3 regions of the Lysobacter sp. Soil_N_51 genome follow, and region 3 is predicted to be linked to each of the others. Evidence: riboswitches for the same ligand, from Rfam matches in the RefSeq annotation. Region 3 holds a riboswitch; each other region holds the start of a gene.
The links. Region 3 has a riboswitch for cobalamin ahead of AC3A4T_RS15560 (CoA-acylating methylmalonate-semialdehyde dehydrogenase). Riboswitches for the same ligand answer to the same signal wherever they lie in the genome.
Positions count from the first base shown of each region.

Region 1: linked by a shared signal. The riboswitch ahead of metE (5-methyltetrahydropteroyltriglutamate--homocysteine S-methyltransferase) and the one ahead of AC3A4T_RS15560 (CoA-acylating methylmalonate-semialdehyde dehydrogenase) in region 3 are both predicted to bind cobalamin.
Region 2: linked by a shared signal. The riboswitch ahead of AC3A4T_RS12405 (ribonucleoside-diphosphate reductase subunit alpha) and the one ahead of AC3A4T_RS15560 (CoA-acylating methylmalonate-semialdehyde dehydrogenase) in region 3 are both predicted to bind cobalamin.

Region 1 covers NZ_JBDGLR010000006.1:84,841-91,121, reverse strand. The annotation lists gene AC3A4T_RS12395 (ribonucleotide-diphosphate reductase subunit beta) at 1-99, shown strand, start outside; gene AC3A4T_RS12390 (acyl-CoA thioesterase) at 342-698, shown strand; gene AC3A4T_RS12385 (COG3904 family protein) at 934-2,064, opposite strand; cobalamin riboswitch at 2,446-2,704, shown strand; gene metE (5-methyltetrahydropteroyltriglutamate--homocysteine S-methyltransferase) at 2,892-5,171, shown strand; gene AC3A4T_RS12375 (hypothetical protein) at 5,295-6,281, opposite strand, start outside.
Region 2 covers NZ_JBDGLR010000006.1:93,451-99,731, reverse strand. The annotation lists gene AC3A4T_RS12415 (DUF3999 domain-containing protein) at 1-1,264, opposite strand, end outside; gene AC3A4T_RS12410 (DUF2339 domain-containing protein) at 1,261-4,032, opposite strand; cobalamin riboswitch at 4,156-4,438, shown strand; gene AC3A4T_RS12405 (ribonucleoside-diphosphate reductase subunit alpha) at 4,846-6,281, shown strand, end outside.
Region 3 covers NZ_JBDGLR010000007.1:289,400-295,680, reverse strand. The annotation lists gene AC3A4T_RS15570 (enoyl-CoA hydratase) at 1-688, opposite strand, end outside; gene AC3A4T_RS15565 (acyl-CoA dehydrogenase family protein) at 685-1,863, opposite strand; gene AC3A4T_RS15560 (CoA-acylating methylmalonate-semialdehyde dehydrogenase) at 1,875-3,389, opposite strand; cobalamin riboswitch at 3,539-3,758, opposite strand; gene AC3A4T_RS15555 (hypothetical protein) at 4,050-5,168, opposite strand; gene AC3A4T_RS15550 (hypothetical protein) at 5,288-5,455, opposite strand; gene AC3A4T_RS15545 (hypothetical protein) at 5,752-6,216, opposite strand.

The sequences.
Region 1 (6,281 bases), on a different contig from region 3:
CTGCAGGACGTGCAGGAAGTGACCAACTTCTTCGAACGCCGGGTCTCGGCGTATCAGGTCGGCGTGCAGGGCGAAGTGGCGTTTGACGAAGCGTTTTAAAGTCAAAAATTAGTTGAGAAGAGTGAGGAGTGAGTAAAAACAAGGGCGTCTACTTGCTCCTCGTTCTATTTCGTCGGCTTTCGCCTTTCCCCACTCACTCCTCACTTCTCTGCACTCACTCCTAGCCTGAGTAGAGGCGAAAAAGCGCTCTCCTCGCCCTCGCCTCGTCCGCCCGATTCTCGCCGCCCCCACTCACTCCTCACTCCTCTAAACTCACTCCTAGCCTTATGCCCGAAGCCCGCATGACCGAGATCGTGTTCCCCGATCACACCAACCATCTGGGCACGCTGTTCGGCGGACAGGCGCTGGCGTGGATGGACAAGGCCGCCTTCATCGCCGCCACGCGCTACGCGCGCACGGTCGTGGTCACCGCGCGCTCGGAACAGATCGATTTCCACACCGCGGTGCCGAAGGGCGCGCTGGTCGAACTGGTCGCGCGGGTGATCGAAACCGGCCGCACCTCGATGCAGGTCGAGGTCGAGATGCACAAGGAAGACTTGCTCACCGGCGATTCCCAACTCGCCACGCGCGGCCGTTTCACCATGATCGCGCTCGGCATCGACGGCAAGCCCACGCCGGTGCCGCCGCTGGCGCGATGAGCGACGGGGTTCGGCTCGGCGTCGCGCCGGCGCCCTCGCGTCCGGGCTGAAGCCCTTCCCTCGGAAGAGTCCGGCCCGTCATCGCAAGCGCGATGGCTCCACCGCAACGCGGGCAACGGGTCTGTTGTGAGGGAGTTCGGCCCGACGCTTTTCGTCGCGATCGCGAAAAACATCACCTCCGGCACCAGCCAGCGGCCGCCGCCGGATGCGCATCAGCCCGGTGATCAGGCCGGTTCTACTCGACCTGCCTGGGCGCCGACTTCTTCGCCGCGCCCTTCGCGCCATCGCCAGCAGCCTTGGCCTCGTCGCTCACCGCCTCTTCCTCGAACGGCAGCAGGTTGGGCAGATCGCGCGCATACAGATCGGCCGGACTGTCGGACGGGCAGGCCTTGTCCGGGAAACCGTATTCGCCCTGCAGCGCCTTGGCGCATTCGGGCATGGATTCGAAATTCTTGCCGGTGGCCATGCACTGGGCGTCGAAGGCGCGGCGGAAGGCTTCGCGGCGGCGGACGAAATCGTCGCCGCATTTGCGGGTCAACCGAATCCGGTCGAGATCGTCCTGGGCCGCGTTGGTGCCGTCCAGGCCGAACAGCTTGAGCTCGTCCGGCGTGAGGATGCGCAGGTCGCGATTGGCCACGGTCATCATCAGGTCCGACACGCTGGTGGCCACGCCGTTGCGCTCGAGGTAATCGCGCACCTGCTGGTTGATCGAACGCAGTTCGCGGCTGAGTTCGGCGCGCGAGGTCGCGGTGGAGCGGTCGCGCATCAATCGATGGATACCGACCTTGCCTTCGACCGAGCGGGTATCGCCGGCCGCCAGCACCAGCACGCAGGCGCTATGGCAGACCGAACTGTCGCGCACCCAGATCGCCCAGCCCGATTCGGCGATCGAATCGCCGGCGCGGATCGCTTCCTCGACGTGGCCGCCGCTGGAATCGATGTCGAGAATGCGGGTCTGGATCTCCATGCGCGTGGCCATCGCCGCGACCCGCTGCACCAGCGCGGTGAAGCCCGCGCCGATCTTGCCCTGATAGCGCAATCGCACCACGCCGCGCGCCTGGCACGGCGACAGCGCGTCGACCAGGCTGAAGAAATCCAGCGAGGTCAAACGCTCGCCTTCGCCGAAACTGGGGTAGTCGTATTCGCAGCTGATCCGGGCGACGCCGCCGTCGAGTTTGGCCGGCGGCCAGTAGGTGCCGCGCAGGATTTCGGCCTCGCTCGGCGGCGCCGGCGCGACCTTCGGGGTCTCGTTCTGGCTGCCGAGCGTCATCGGCTCGGCCGCGCCCGGCGGCGGCACGGCGTCCTTGCCGCAGGCGGTCAGCCCGAGCACGCATAGCAGCCACAGCAACGTCCATCTGAAAAGCATGTTCCACCCATGGGAGTCGGGATCACGCGGGACCGTCCTGGCCCGCGCCACGCATCTTGCGCCAATGCAAACGTTAGCGGCAGCCATCGCCAAGCTCAACGACGGCGTGCGCGCAACCAGGCGACAGACGGCCTTCATCATCGGCGGCCGCGCATGAACGCCAGCCGCAGAAAACCGGCCGATTCGCGCGTTCTCGCGCAGGGGCCATGACGCGCAAACCCGCGGCGGCCTGCGCGACTGCGGCGACCCCGCGAACCGCATCCCACGATCGCGCCGCGCCGAGTGATTCAACCGGTCCCGTTGACTTCACCGGTCCCGCTGCGTACCTTGGCGCCGTTACGGTGAACATCGCTTCATAAAGATAAAGCGATGGGACACGCCGACCAAGGCAACCGCCGCGGCCGGCCAGAGGGAATCCGGTGCGAATCCGGAGCTGCCCCGCAGCGGTATGGGAAACGAACGGGTCTTGGCACTGGGCGGTACGCCTGGGAAGCGGCCCTACTAGGCAAAGGGCGAGGGTAGAGTTCAGAGCAGTGAGAAACGAGTAAGAGCTAGGTTTCTACTCGTTTCTCACTTTTCTGCACTCTACTTCTCGCTTCCAGTCCCGAGCCCGAAGACCTGCCGCGACCGGAGGGTTCGCCTTCCGTCCGACTCCGGTATCCGACCGCCTCGTGCCCGCACGCGGCGCGACAGGTGCCGGTTCGCCCGCGGGGGCGAAGGTCGAAGCCAAGGTTCGCGGCGAAGCCGGGCGCTGATCGCGCCGGGCCGGCGTGGCCGTGGTTTCCTTCGTTGCCCTGCGTCATGCCCACGCATCGCAGGTACTCATCATGATCAGCGTTACCCACCTCGGCTTCCCGCGCATCGGCGCGCGGCGCGAGCTCAAGCTGGCCCTGGAATCGTTCTGGAAAGGCGACACGCCTGCCCAGTCGCTGCACGCCACCGCCGCCTCGCTGCGCGAACGCCATTGGCGCCTCGCCCACGACGCCGGCGCGCACGTCGTGCCGTGCAACGATTTCTCACTCTACGACCACGTGCTCGACAACGCGGTGTTGTTCGACGCCATTCCGGCCTCGCACCGCGCGGCGTTCGAAGAAGATCCGCTGGGCGGCTATTTCGCCCTCGCCCGCGGCGTGCAGAACGGCCGCCGCGATCTGCGCGCGCTGGAAATGACCAAGTGGTTCGACACCAACTACCACTATCTGGTGCCGCAGTTCGAACCCGGCCAGCGCTTCGCCCTGCGCGGCGACAAGCCGCTGGCCGAACTGGCGCAGGCGCAGGCGTTGGGACTCGACGCGCGGCCGGTGCTGCTCGGCCCGGTGTCGTTCCTCAAGCTCGGCAAGCGCAACGACGGCGGCGACCCGCGCGAGTTGCTCGACGCCCTGCTGCCGGCCTACGCCGAACTGCTGGCCAAGCTCAAGGCGGCCGGCGCGCAGTGGGTGCAGTTGGACGAACCGACGCTGACCCTGGACCTGGACGACGCCGACCGCGCCGCGTTCCGTCGCGCCTATGCCGCGCTGGCCGAAGTCGATGCGCCGCGGCGCCTGCTGACCACGTACTTCGGCGCGCTCGGCGACAACGCCACCCTCGCCGCGCAACTGCCGGTGGAAGGTCTGCATGTCGATCTGGTGCGCGCACCACAGCAACTCGAAAGCCTGCTGCCGCTACTGCCGGAACAACGCGCGCTGAGCCTGGGCGTGGTCGACGGCCGCAACATCTGGCGCGCCGATCTCGACGCCGCGCTGAGCCTCGCCCGTCGCGCCGGCCCGCGGGCCACATGGCTGGCGCCGTCGTGCTCGCTGCTGCACGTGCCGACCGATATCGAACTGGAACGCAAACTGCCCACGCCGCTGCGCCACTGGATGGCCTACGCCAAGCAGAAGATCGAAGAACTGCATCTGCTCGCCGGCGTGCTCGGCGGCGATGCCGAGGCCGCGCGCGATCTCGCCTCCGCCGCCAGCGCGCGCGCCGCGCGTCTGGCCTCGCCGCTGCTGCGCAATGCGCAGGTGCGCAAGCGGCTGGCCGCGGTCGAACCGGCGATGGCCCGGCGCGTGTCGCCGTACGCCAAGCGCGCGCAACTGCAACAAGAACGCCTGAACCTGCCGCTGTTCCCGACCACCACCATCGGCTCGTTCCCACAGACCGCGCAGGTGCGGCGCGCGCGCGCCGAGCACAAGGCCGGCAAGCTCGACGACGCGGCGTATCAGGCGTTTCTGGAAAACGAAACCGCGCACTGCCTGCGCGAGCAGGAAGCGCTCGGCATCGACGTGCTGGTGCATGGCGAGTTCGAACGCAACGACATGGTCGAATACTTCGGCGAGCAACTCGACGGTTTCGCCTTCACCGCGCACGGCTGGGTGCAGAGCTACGGCTCGCGTTGCGTGAAGCCGCCGGTGCTGTTCGGCGACGTGGCGCGGCCGCGCGCGATGACGGTGGCATGGACGCGTTACGCGCAATCGCTGACCGCGCGTCCGGTCAAGGGCATGCTGACCGGGCCGGTGACGATCCTGCAATGGTCGTTCGTGCGCGACGATCAGCCGCGCGCCGACAGTTGCCGGCAGATCGCACTGGCTTTGCGCGAGGAAGTGCTGGACCTGGAAGCGGCCGGCATCGCGGTGATCCAGATCGACGAACCGGCGCTGCGCGAAGGCCTGCCGCTGCGCCGCGCCGACTGGCCGGCGTACTTGGCCTGGGCCGGCGAATCGTTCCGCCTGGCCGCCAGCGGCGTCGGCGATGCGACCCAGATCCACACCCACATGTGTTACGCCGAGTTCAACGACATCATCGAAGCGGTCGCGGCGCTGGACGCGGACGTGATCTCGATCGAGACCTCGCGTTCGCGCATGGAACTGCTCGATGCGTTCGCGCGTTATCGCTATCCCAACGGCATCGGCCCGGGCGTGTACGACATCCACTCCCCGCGCGTACCTAGCGAAACCGAGATGCGCGAGTTGCTCGACAAGGCGCTGGAGGTGCTCGATCCCGCGCAGTTGTGGGTCAATCCGGACTGCGGATTGAAGACCCGCGGCTGGCCGGAAGTGCGCGCGGCGTTGCAGGCGATGGTGCGGGCGGCGCAGGGGCTGCGCGAAGCGGCGCTGGCGACGGCCTGAGACGCGGGTCTTGAGCACACCGGACGCGCCGCGCAGGAGACGCGGCGCGTCCGGATTCGCGAACGTCAAGCCGCTTGAATCGTCCACGGCCGCGGCGGGTGCGGCTGCCGCGCGGCGCGGCCACTACGAAGCGGTTATCCAGGCGTACCAGGCGATCAGCAGGATCAGCCGCGCGGCGACCGCCGAACGCGCCCAGGTACTCAGCGTGATGGCGACGGTGGCGACGATCGCGCCGACCGCCGAGGCGACCGCCAAGGGCACGAAGCTGCCCGCCACCATCGCCTTGACGATCGCCGGCAACGCCATCGTCAACGACCACGCGATCCCGGCCACGACGAAAGCGAGACGCCGCAGCATCGGCGGACACGGCAGGGTCCGGGTCAATGCCAGCAGCGCGCGCGGTTCGCTGCGTCCGGCCTGCGCACACGCGCCGAAAATCAGCAGCAAGACCAGGGCCGGAGCGATCACACGAGAGAAATCGCCGACCACCCCGGCCAACGCGACGACCAAAGCCAGCAACCGCCAGGCCCGTCCGCGCCCGATCAAGCGGAACTCCGCGACCAGCACGCCGAGCCAAGGCATCGATGCCGCGCGGGCGGGCGCAGCATCTGCTTGCGCCGGCGGCGGCGGCCCGGCCGCGAACCGCGCGGCGATCCGGTCGCGCACGCTCCAACGCTTGCCCGGCCGATGCGGCCGGTACACGACGCCGGCGAGCGCGACCAACGCCAACGCCCATCCCGCCCACAGCAGCCGCGACGCGACATAGCTCGCCGACAGCAGGCCGCTGTTGACGTCGATGGCGATCCGATCCGCCGTCACCGGCGATCTGCCGATCGTGATGATCTGCAGCGCATCGTCCGGCAGGGTGTGGACGATCGGGCGCACGAACCCGGAAAAATCGAGCATGGCGGCGATGAAGCCGCGATCCAGCATCGAGCTGAGCGCCGACACGGTGATCGAGACGATCCACAGAATCAGAAATCCGACCTCGCCGAGCGCGCCGCGAGTGAGCGGCAGGCTATCGCACACGGCGCGCACCGCCGCCACGCCCATCAGCGCGGGCGCCGCGATCAGGCAAAGACTCAGGGCGATGTCGAGCGGACGTACTCC
Region 2 (6,281 bases), on a different contig from region 3:
CCGCCAAGGCCGCATCGCCGGCCAGCACCGCGCTCGCGCCGAGGCTCGCGTCGGACGGTTGCCAGTCCTGGCCGCGGCTCTTGCGCAAGGCATCGATCAAATGCGCCAGCGGCGACTCCGCGCGCGCGGCGCGGCCGCTGCCCGCGACCAAGGCGTACGGCGGCGCGCCCTGGGCGAGGAACACCACGACTTCGGGCCGGTAGCCCAGACGCAACACCGGTTCGCCCGGCACCGCGCCGTTCGCGCGCAAACGCCACAGTCGGTCGCGGGTGGTGTCGCTCAGTTGACGCGCGGCGGAACGGTCGCCCTTGCCCTGCCCGCCGACCTGATACGCCATCCACGGCCCGGCCTGCGGGCGCCAGCCCTGCTCGGCGTCGTCGCGGCTGTCCAGGCGCCATTCCAGCGCGTGATTGCCGGGCAAGGCCACGTCGGCCTGCTGGATCGGGAAGCGGCCGTCGAGCTGGTATTCGAACGCGACGCTGCCGTCGCGCTGTTCGATGCGCTTGCCTTTCAACTCGCGCCATTGCAGCGGCGCACTGGCCGCGGTCGTAGCCAGTTCCGCGCTGACCTCACTGATCTGCGCGGCCGACTTCGGGTCCTGCGGGGTCAGGCGCAGATAACGCGCTTGTTCTCCCATCGAGTCGAACACGATCCGCCGCTGCACCAGACGCTGGCCGCCGCGTTGCAGATCGACCAGGCGGCCGCTGCTGGCGAAGGTGCGCCATTGATCGAGGTTGTCGCTGCCTTCGACCGTGTACGCCGCGTCCAGCGCGGCGCCGGGCGCCCACTCCAGTTCCAGCGCGAGGATCGGCGCACGCAGCTTGCTGGCGTCGAGCAACAGCGAGGTTTGCGGCAGCTTGCTGGTGTCGCTGCCGGTGCTGCGCGCTTCGACCCGGCGCAGGCGGCCGTCGGTTTCGATCTCGCTGACCAGTTCCCAACCTTGCGTGCTCGAACCCGACGGCGACGCCGGCAGCGCGAACCACGGCAGCTGCACGCGTTGCGGCGCGCGCGCCAACGGCTGTTCGGGGGTGAACACCGCCGTCGGCACCGGCACGCCGCTGCCGTCGAGCACGTCGATATCGCGCAACTGCGCGTTGTGCGTTTGCCGGTACACGCTGTCGTCGAGCACCACCCGATACGCGCCGGCATCGTCGCGGCCCAGGCTCAACGGCCATTGCCGGGCGTAGTCCTCGCGCGCGCCGGCCAGCGCCAGCAGCGGCACGGCGACTGCGATCAACACACCGTTGCGGACACAGCGCTTCATGCCTGGACCTCTCGTGAATCGTCTTCGCCATCCGGGCGAGCGGCGGAATCGTCGGGCTTGCTCGGCGGCGCCGGCGCGAAGTAACCGACCAACATGCACAACAGGCCGTAGGCGATGAACGAAGCGATGCCGAGCAGATTGCCCAGGTGACCGCGATCGATCCACACCAGCTTGACCAACACCACCGCCATCAGCACCGCGCCGGCCATCCACAGGATGCGCTGGCCGCGGCGCGAACCGGCGATCCAGCCGGCCACGCCGAGCACGCTCCAGACCACGGTCAGGCTGGTCTGCACCAGGCTGGTCGAGAACATCGACGCATCCCACGCCACCCCTCCCCAGAAGTGCGCGGTGCGCAACACCTCGACGGTGATCAGCACGAAGCCGGCCAACGCCAGCAACGGCACGCGGCGCGCGCGCACCGCCGGGTCGATCATCGGCGATGCCAACCACGCACCGACCAGCACCAGCGTCGCCAGTTGCAGCAGGCTCAGCGGATTGAGCACCGGCAGCCACATCACCGGATGCGGATTGGCCGGCGTGGTCAAGGCCAGCGCGATCACCGCGATCAGGGCGGCGACGAACAACGTCATCGCGACCGAGCGCCATTGCGCGAAGCGCGCGGCCAGCGGCTGTGCGATCAGGTTCGGACGCCACAAGGTCAGCGCGGCCATGATCACTATCGGCAGCAGCAGCGCCGAGGCGGTCCAGCCCGAACCGAAGTTGGCCACGCCGTCGTCCACCGACATCCGCAGCAGGCGGAACAGGCTCAGGCCGAGCACCAGCGCCCACGACCACAACCAGCCCAGATGCGCGACCGCGAGCTCGCCGCCGGCGCGTTCGCGCAGGTTGAGCAGGCTGCGCGCGCCGAACAGCGCGTACAACGCCCAGGCCAGCCAGCCCAGCGCCGCGAACGGCTGCTGATGTTGGTCGATCTGGATGAACAGCAGCGGCAGACCGCTGAGCATCGCCAACGTGCTGGTCGCCGACAGCGCGCGCCAATCATGGCGACGGAACACTTCCGACGCGATCCAGCCGGTGAACGCGGTCAGCATCAGCACCGCATCGGCGCTGTTGCGGTCGGCGACGAAGTCGGCGATCTCGCTGCCGGTCGCCGCCAGCCACCAGGCCATGCTCCACAGGTAGAACAGCGCGGCCGGGGTGCGGTCGGCGCTGCGCCGGTAGCTCCAGGCGCTGGCGAAACCGGCCAGCGAGATCAGCAGCGCGCCGGCGAAGTCGGCGTTGAGCAGCGGCGTGTCGCCGTCCCAGACCGAATCGCTGGCGCCGATGATGAAGGCGAGCGCCGCGGCCACTTGCAAGCCCATGCCGGTCATCTGCGGCAACCAGCGCTGCTGGCGCAGGCCCAGCCAGATCAGCGCCGCGCCTTCCAATGCAAACACGCAGGCGGTCGCTTCGGCGGCCAGCGCAAGCGGCACCGCCAACGTCGCGAACCCCACCGCCAACAACGCATACGGCGTCGCCAGCGCGACGAAGCGTTGATCGCGACGCAGCCACCACGCCAGCGCGGCGTAGATCGCGCCCAGGCCGAGCGCGCAGAACGCCAGCGGCATGCGGTCGCCTTCGAGCAGCCCGGCCTGCAGGGTGAACGCGATCAGCGGCGTGCCGAACAACAGACAGCCGTCGATCAGATCCTTGCGTCCGGCCGCGCGGCGGCGCGCGTACAGCACCGGAATCAGCAGGTAGAACGCGAAGAACAGCAGCAGGAACGGCTCGGTGGTGGAGAAATGTTCCGGCCGGTACTTGAGCACGCCCCACAGGCTGCCGATGCCCCAGGTGAAGACGAAGCCGAGCAGATTGAGGATGCGCCACGCGCGCCACCAGGCGATCGCGAAGATGCCGGCGTTGAGCACGGCGTAGTAGCCGAACAAGGCGACGTGATTGCCCGAGCCGGTCGACAGCCAGATCGGCGCGAGGAAACCGGCGAGTATCGCGAACACCGCCAAAGCCAGCGCGTTCTGTTTCACCGCCAGCACCCCGGCGCCGGCGACCAGCACCACGCTGATCGCGAACGCCGCGCCGGCCGGGATCATGCCGTACAGCTTGAACGCGGCGAACACCACCAGCAGCAACACGCCGATCGCGCCGCCCTGCAGGCTCAGGCCGAAAATGCGCTTGCGTTCGCGCTGGCGCCAGCCGAACACCAGCCCGGCCATCGCCGCGATCGCGATGCCGGCCAGACGGAACTCCATCGGCACCCGCATCCAGCCCTGATCGCTGGCGTACTTGAGCAACGCCGCGACGCCGGCCAGCAACACCAGCATGCCGACCTTGACCGGCACGTTGCCCTCGGTGAACCAGCGCCGCACCCAGCGCACGCCGAGGGTGAACACGTCGGGTTCGACCGGCGTGGCCGGCCGACGCGGCGGGATCGGGCGCGGCGGCGGCGGAGCCGTCGGGGGCGCGGCTGTCGGGGGCGTGGGCGGCAACGGCGGCGGCGACGACGCGGTCGCGGCGGCCAGCGGCGCTTCGGGCGCCACGCGCGCGGGCGGCGGGACGGCGGCCTCGGGGACGGTCGCCTGCGGTCGCGGCGGCGGCGCTTCGCGCGCCATGCGCTCGGCCAGGGTCTCGTCATCGAGGCTGCGCGCGACCGGGGCCGGACGGGCCGACGGGGCCGGCGCGGCCTGGTTGAGTCGGCGTTCGAGTTCGCTCACCCGCGATTTGAGTCCGGACACCTGGACCAGCGCGACGATGAGCAGAACCGGGACCAGCAGCAAACCCAGTCCCAACAACACAAGCAGTGCTTCCATCACAGTTCCCCAGTCCTTATGGCGGGCAGGTTACACCGATGCGCGGTGGAGGGAAGCATCGCCTTCACTCCTTATATACACGATTCTCCCACCACATATCGCGTTGACGAAATCGCGCAACCACACTATGTTGTGCTCGTCGGTGCCGATCGCGAGGTCGGCTGAAAAGGGAAGCCGGTAGGAATCGCGCTCACGCGCGCTTCGAAGCCGGCGCTGCCCCGCAGCGGTATGGGAAACGAACGGGTCATGGCACTGGGCGGTACGCCTGGGAAGCGATCCTGGTAGGAGGAACGGGACACGGGCAAAGAAAAGTGAGATACGGGTCACCCCTCGTCGCTCACTTCTCTTTGCCCGTTTCTCGCTCCGGGTCCCGAGCCCGAAGACCTGCCGACAGCCGCGCGTCGCACACCGCGCGGTCCCGGCCCTAAGGAGTCTTCGGAGGAAGACGGCCGGTGTCGCGGCACGACGGTCCACCGTCGCGCCCGTCCGTTCCGGCGCGATGCGCGGAGCGGCCGTCCCGGACCTCGCGTCTCGGGCCGCGCGACACCCAGCCAGCAAGCTCCGAGATTCCCGCCCGCGGGGGCACGGCCGTGCCATCGGTGACGCCGCGCGCGCGGTTCGTCGTCGGTGGTGCGTCGGCGTCTCCGCACCGTGCATCCACGCCCCGGAGTAACGCTCATGACCACGCTCGCAACCGATCCGTCCGCCGCCCCCGTCGCGGACATCCCCGCCGCCCCCGCCAAACCCGTTGCCCGCGATGCGCACGACGCCGCGCCCGGTTTCGCCCTGACCCCGCCCGCCGCCAACCTGACCATGAGCGTGACCAAGCGCAACGGTCGTCGCGAACCGGTCGACCTCAACAAGATCGTGCGCGCGGTGACCCGCAGCGGCGAGAACCTGTATTCGATCGACCCGATGCGCGTGGCGACCCGCACCATCTCCGGCCTGTACGACGGCGCGACCACCCAGGAACTCGACGAACTGTCGATCCGCACCGCCGCCCTGCTGACCGCCGAAGAACCCGAATACGGCCGTCTCGCCGCGCGCCTGCTCGCCGGCGTGATCGAGAAGGAAGTCGCCGGCATCGAGATCCACGCGTTCTCGCAGTCGATCCAGCGCGGCCACGAACTGGGCCTGATCAACGAGCGCCTGGTGACCTTCGTCCAGGCCAACGCACGCAAGCTCAACGACGCGATCGACCGCAGCCTCGACGCCAAGTTCGATTACTTCGGCCTGCGCACCCTGTACGACCGCTACCTGCTGCGCCATCCCACCGCGCGCACCGTCATCGAGACACCGCAGCAGTTCTTCCTGCGCATCGCCTGCGCGCTGAGCGAAGACGTCAGCGACGCGCTCGCGCTGTACCGCCGCATGGCCCAGCTCGACTACATCCCGTCCTCGCCGACCCTGTTCAACGCCGGCACCACCCACGAACAGCTGTCGAGCTGCTTCCTGCTCGATTCGCCCGACGATTCGCTGGAAAGCATCTACAAGCGCTACATGGACGTGGCCAAGCTCAGCAAGTTCAGCGGCGGCATCGGCTTGAGCTATACGCGCATCCGTTCGCGCGGCTCGCTGATCCGTTCGACCAATGGCTTGAGCAACGGCATCGTGCCGTGGCTGAAGACCCTCGACGCCTCCGTCGCGGCGGTCAACCAGGGCGGCAAGCGCAAGGGCGCGGCCTGCGTGTACCTGGAGCCGTGGCACGCCGACGTCGAAGAATTCCTGGAACTGCGCGACAACACCGGCGACGAAGCGCGCCGCACCCACAACCTCAACCTGGCCAACTGGATTCCGGACGAATTCATGCGCCGGGTCGAGGCCGATGCCGACTGGTCGCTGTTCGACCCGTCCAAGGTGCCGCAGCTGACCGACCTGTGGGGCGAAGCCTTCGACCGCGCCTACCACGCCGCCGAAGCCGCCGGCCTGGCCGCCAAGAAGGTCAAGGCGCGCGACATCTACGGCCGGATGATGCGCACCCTGGCGCAGACCGGCAACGGCTGGATGAACTTCAAGGACAAGTCCAACCGCGCGTCCAACCAGACCCTGCGCGACGGCAACGTCATCCATCTGTCGAACCTGTGCACCGAGATCCTGGAAGTCACTTCGCAGGACGAAACCGCGGTGTGCAACCTGGGTTCGATCAACCTCTCGCATCACGTCGAGATGTATGACGACGGCAAGGGCGCGTTCGATTTCGACAAGCTCGCCGAGACCGTGCGCCTTGCGGTGCGTCAGCTCGATCGCGT
Region 3 (6,281 bases):
GCGCGGTCGCATGCGATTGTGAACGCGTGGCCTGCACCAGCGCCTTGCACGCGGCCACGCTGGTCGGGCTCTGCTTCTCGGCCGCCTTGGCCCAGGCCAATGCGCGTGCTTTCGATTCGTCCTTACCGACGACTTCCTCGACCAGACCGATGCGCAACGCGGTCGCGGCGTCGACGCGCTCACCGAGCAGCATCATCCGCTTGGCCCAGCCTTCGCCGACCAGGCGCGCCAAATTCTGGGTGCCGCCCGCGCACGGCAGCAGGCCGACGGTCGCTTCCGGCAAGGCCAGCTGCGCCTGTTCCTCGACGATGCGCAGATCGCAGGCCAACGCGCATTCCAGGCCGCCGCCCATCGCATAGCCGTTGATCGCCGCGATCGACACGCCACGAAACGCGCTGAGGGTTTCGAAGGCTTCGCCGAAACGCCGCGCCGCGTCGCGCGCCAGCGCCTTGTCGCCGCTGGCGAACTGCTTGAGATCGGCGCCGGCGGAAAAGAACTTCTCGCCTTCGCCGGTGATTACCAGCGCGTACACGTCGCGCTGCGCATCGAGGTCGCGGACCAGGTCGCGCAAGGCCGCGAGGCTGTCGCGGGTCCAGGTGTTGGCCGGCGGGTTGCTCAGGGTGACCACGGCGGTGTGGCCGTCGATCTCCAGCTTCAACCCGGTGTAGGACTTCTCGGCAAGACTCATCGCAATTCCTCGTCGGTGTTCAGCAGATGGCGCGCGATGATCACGCGCATGATTTCGTTGGTGCCTTCCAGGATCTGATGCACCCGGCAGTCGCGCAGCAGACGTTCGATCGGGTATTCGCGGATGTAGCCGTAACCGCCGTGGATCTGCAGCGCTTCGTTGCAGATCGCGAACCCGGCATCGGTGGCGAAGCGCTTGGCCATCGCGCACCACACGGTGGCGTCGTGGCTGCCCGCGTCGACCTTGCGCGCGGCGGTATGCACCATCTGCCGCGAGGCGATCAGTTGCGTGGCCATGTCGGCGAGCTTGAACTGCAAGGCCTGGAACTCGGAGAGTTTCTTGCCGAACTGGCGACGCTCGCCCATGTAGCGCCGCGCCGCGTCGAGCGCGCCCTGAGCCGCGCCGAGCGAACAACTGGCGATGTTCAAACGCCCGCCGTCCAGGCCTTTCATCGCGATCTTGAAACCGTCGCCTTCGCGACCGAGCAGATTACGCGCCGGCACCCGCACGTCGACGAACGTGATGCCGCGGGTGGGCTGGCTGTTCCAGCCCATCTTCTCTTCCTTGCGCCCGTAAGTGATACCGACGCTGTCAGCGGCGACCGCGAAAGCGCTGATGCCGCGCGCGCCCTCGCCGCCGGTGCGCGCCATCACCACCAGCACGTCGGTCGCGCCGGCGCCGGAAATAAACGCCTTCGCGCCGTTGAGCACGTAATGATCGCCATCGCGGACCGCGCGCGTCTTCAACGACGCCGCGTCCGATCCGGCGCCCGGTTCGGTCAGGCAATACGACGCCAGACGCTGGCCGCTGGCCAGCGATGCGCCCCATTCGCCGCGCACCGCGTCGTTGGCGTGCGCGGTCAACATCCACGTCGCCATGTTGTGGATGCTGATGAACGCCGCGGTCGACGGATCGACCGCGGCGAGTTCTTCGAACACGATCGCCGCGTCCAGTCGGGTCAGGCCCGAGCCGCCGGCGGCTTCATCCACGTACAACCCGCAGAAACCCAGTTCGCCGGCCAGCGCGATCGCTTCGCGCGGAAACACGCACTGCGCATCCCAATGCGCGGCGTGCGGCGCGAGTTGCGCGAGCGCGAAATCGCGCGCCGCGTCGCGATAGGCAGCCTGTTCTTCGCTCAGTCCGGTCGGCGCGGCCGCGGTGGCCTGCCAGTGCATGACCGCGGCCATCACTTGAGACTGATCGTGGTGTTGACGCCGTGGCCCTGGGTCTCGTCGTCGAACCAGCGCGCGGTGACGGTCTTGGTCTGGGTGTAGAACATCACCGCCTGCTTGCCGTACGGCCCCAGGTCGCCGAGCTTGGACGCGCGCGAACCGGTGAACGAGAACAGCGGCACCGGCACCGGAATCGGCAGGTTGATGCCGACCTGGCCGATGTCGATCTCTTCCTGGAACTTGCGCGCCGCCGCGCCTGACTGAGTAAAGATCGCGGTGCCGTTGCCGTTGGGATTGGCGTTGACCAGCGCGATCGCGTCGTCGAGCGTGTCGGCTTCGAGGATCACCAGCACCGGGCCGAAGATTTCCTCGTCGTAGATGCGCATGCCCGGCTTGACCCCGGAAAACACGGTCGGGCCGATGAAATTGCCTTGTTCGTAACCCGGCACCGACGGCTTGCGTCCGTCGAGTTCCAACCTCGCGCCCTGCTCCACGCCCGACGCGATCAAGGCTTCGACGCGTTCGCGCGCGGCGCAGGAAATCACCGGACCGACATCGGTGCCCGGCTCGGTGCCGGCATTGACCTTGAGCGTTTTGGCCTTGGCGACCAGGTCGGCGACCCAGTGCTTCGCCTCGCCCACCAACACCGCGGTCGATGCGGCCATGCAGCGCTGCCCGGCCGCGCCGAACGCGGCGCCGGCCATGGCGTTGAGGGTCTGTTCCTTGTTCGCGTCGGGCAGAACGACGGCGTGATTCTTCGCGCCCATCATGCACTGCACGCGCTTGCCGGCCAGCGAGGAACGCTGATAGACATGGGTGCCGACCTTGGTCGAACCGACGAACGATACCGCGCGGATATCCGCGTCATCGCAGATCGCGTTGACCACGTCTTCGCCGCCGTGGACGACGTTGAGCACGCCCTTCGGAATGCCGGCCTGCAGCGCCAGTTCGACCAGGCGCATGGTCACCAGCGGGTCCTGCTCGGACGGCTTGAGCACGAAGGTGTTGCCGGTGGCGATCGCCATCGGGAACATCCACAGCGGAATCATCGCCGGGAAATTGAACGGCGTGATGCCGGCGCAGACGCCTAGCGGTTGCAACAAGGTGTAAGTGTCGACGCCGCCGGCGACGTTGTTGGCCAGTTCGCCCAGTTGCAGGTTGCCGATCGCGGCGGCGTGTTCGACCACTTCCAGGCCGCGGAACACATCGCCTTCGGCGTCGGGCAAGGTCTTGCCTTGTTCGGCGGTCAGGATCGCGGCGAGTTCGCTCATGTGCTCGCGGATCAACTGCTGGTATTTGAGGAAGATGCGCGCGCGCGTGCCGATCGCGGTCTTGCGCCAGCTCTTGAACGCTTGCGCGGCCGAGGCGACCGCGGCGTCGACTTCCTCGCGCGTGGCCATCGGCACGCGCGCCAGCACGACCTGAGTGGCCGGGTTGACGACGTCGCGCCATTGAGTGGTGGTGGATTCGACGAATTCGCCGTCGATCAGAAGCTTGACCGTCGCGACCTCGGTCGCAACGCGATGCATTTCGTTCATGCTCGTTCTCCGTAACGCACACCCGCGGATAAGCGGATGTCGCGCAGACGCAAGACGAGACAAGGCGAGGCAACGGCGAACGCAGGCCGACTGCATCAGCTCGTCCGGTTGCCCGCCGCAACATCCGAGGAGGACATCGCATGCGATGTCCGCCACGGGCCGGTCTCCGGGCTTGCGAGCGATGCCATTGCATCACCCCGACACCTTCCCGCGCGAACGCAGTGGTGAAACGTCGGGTTTTCTCGCATACCGTTGCGGGGGCAGCGCCGGCCTTGGACGATCCCGTCCGCACCGGCTTCCCGTTTCACCCTGCGCGCCGGTATGGCTTGGCGGCAGGACACCTGTGGCGTGCGCAGTGTAGTGCCGGGGTACGGCGCGGACAAGCTGCGGGGGCGTATGTGGAGGTTGGGTGGTCTGGCGCGCTGTTCGCTCAATCGGGTCATGTCGCAAGGACGAACCAACGCGACTTCAACGTTATCTTCCAGAACGTCATTCCCGCGAACGCGGGCTCCGCTTTACTTCGGCGAAACCGAACATCCAGAGACTTAAAACGTCCTCGCACGAAAGTCGCTGGATTCCCGCCTTCGCGGGAATGACGTTCTTGAAAGAGCGTCAATGAGTTCTGTGGATGTGACTTCGAGAAAACGCGCACTACTTCGCACAATCCGAAAGTTGCTTATCCGCATACCACACCGCCCGACGCGCCTGGTCGTAGGCCATATCCGCCGTGCGCGGCAACAGCTGTTCGATCTGGATCGGATCGCCGCCGCGCGCCGCGGCATATTCGGCGCGTTGCAGGTCGGCCAAGTGAATCAGCACCGGCGCCACCAACGCCTTCAATCGCTGTCGGTTGCAGCCCGCGGCACTCGCTTCCAGTTCGCCGACCCACTTGCGCACGCGCCGGCTGGCTTCGCCCTGCAGGCCGGGCGCTTTCTCGAACGCGATCGGCGCGGCCTTGTAGGCATCGCCAGTGGCTTCGCTGCCCAGGTCGGAGGGTCGCTCGTGCAAGGCGGGATTGAAACGGACCGGCGGCGGTGGTCGCGCGCGCACTTCCTGCACCTGTTTGCGATGCGGCAGTTTGGCGATCACCCGCTTCAGGCCTGTCTTGAGTCTCTTGGTCGCCACCTCGCCGAGGGTGCCGTCGCTTTCCCACTCGCCGCCGAAACTGCTGCCTTCCTCGGGTGCGATCGGATTGCGACGTTCCAAGAGCGCCTGCATCTGTTTCACACCACGATCGTTCGCGCCACCCGGCGGGTCGCCGTCGGGCTTGCGCATCGGATCCACGGCGACGCCCGCGGGCAACATGATCTGTCCGTCGGCTGCGTACAGCCGGCTGGTGGTCGGCGGTGTGGTTGGATTCGTCGCCGGTCGGATCGGCACGTCGGGTAGCCGCTCGTTGCGAGGAGGAGCGGAACTCGGAGAGGTTGCCGCGTCAAGGGGAACGCTTCGCGTTGGTTGCGTCGGCGGCACGATCGACATCGGTTGCGACGGCGACGGCTGCGCATCGACGACGGCGCGTTCGATATAGATCACGTCCAGCGCCGGCGCGGTCGACGGCAGTTCGGGCATCCGGAACAGCAGCCAGCCGCTGAGCAGGCAAAACGCGATGGCGATCGACGCGGCGGCGACATGGACGAAGAAGTCCTGCGGAAGCGCTGCCTTCTTCATTCGTCCTTCGCCGTCGGCGGATTTGATGGATGCATTTGATGGATGCATGGATGCGTCATTGCGAATGCGGGTACACCGTGCCCGCCGCGATGCGAAACGCAACGCGGACCAGCAGGTTTTCTATCGGTTGACGCTCCGCACACGCACACGACGGGACTTGCGACCGATACGGACATGACGATGGCTGCGCGCGCACGGCATCATCGATCGCATCCGATCATTCAAGCGATCGGCGCGACCACGACGGTTTGCAACTTCGATGCCGCGTAACCGGACGCGCCGCGATCGTCCGCGCCGCTTTCATCGCTCGGCGAACGTGACGATACAGAGCAAGGTGCCCGGCAGAGAATAAAAATTCCGTTGGCAAACGCCGCACTGGCGCGTGCCATGGGGCATTCATTCACTATTCGTCGACAGCGGACGAATGTGCGTCGGTGAGGGAGCGATCAGTATCAGGCTCGATCGTGAGCGGCACGCGGTGCCGACACCGGGTCAGACCGTAACGATGCCAGCGGGTCTTTCGTGCGGACCTGCTCGGGAAGCCCGCGCAATGCCGGCTCGGCGGCATCGCTAAAGCATTTACGGCGGCCATGGGCGTGTACACCCTGCTCGTCGGATCGCGGATCGATCCGACCTCGCCCCGCCCGCGCCGCCACCCGATTAGCGAGACGCCTCGGCGATCGCCTTACTTGCGACGGAACGCCGGCACCAGCGCGCCTTCGGCCAGTTTGCCGTTGGACTTCCACACCACGGTCTGCGCCGGGAAGTCGCCGCTGCGCACCTGCGCGGTGACCTTGCCCGCCAACAATTTGCCCACGCCGCCGGCCGAGGGATTCCAGGCGAACACGCCTTCGCGGCCGTACCAGACCACCGGGGTGGTGATATCCAGGCGGCGGTCGGGGCACAGGACGAATTTGCGCTCTTCCAGCGCCCTCAACGACGCGGCCGGCACCGAGGTGATGCCCGGGCGGCTGCGCTCGGTGGAATGGTCGGGGCAGGCTTCGGCCGAGCGCGCCATCGCAGCGTCGTACACCTTACGGTCCTTCTGGGCATGCGCCGCCGGGGCGACGGCGAGCATCAGGCCCAGACTCGACAGACCCAGCTTCGACAGGCTCAAGCTCGATCCGAACATCTGCGATTTGCGACTCATGATGGCTCCTTGCATTAGGCGTATTCGGTGCCGCTGTTGAACGCGGGCGTGGTGCGGTGGCGCAG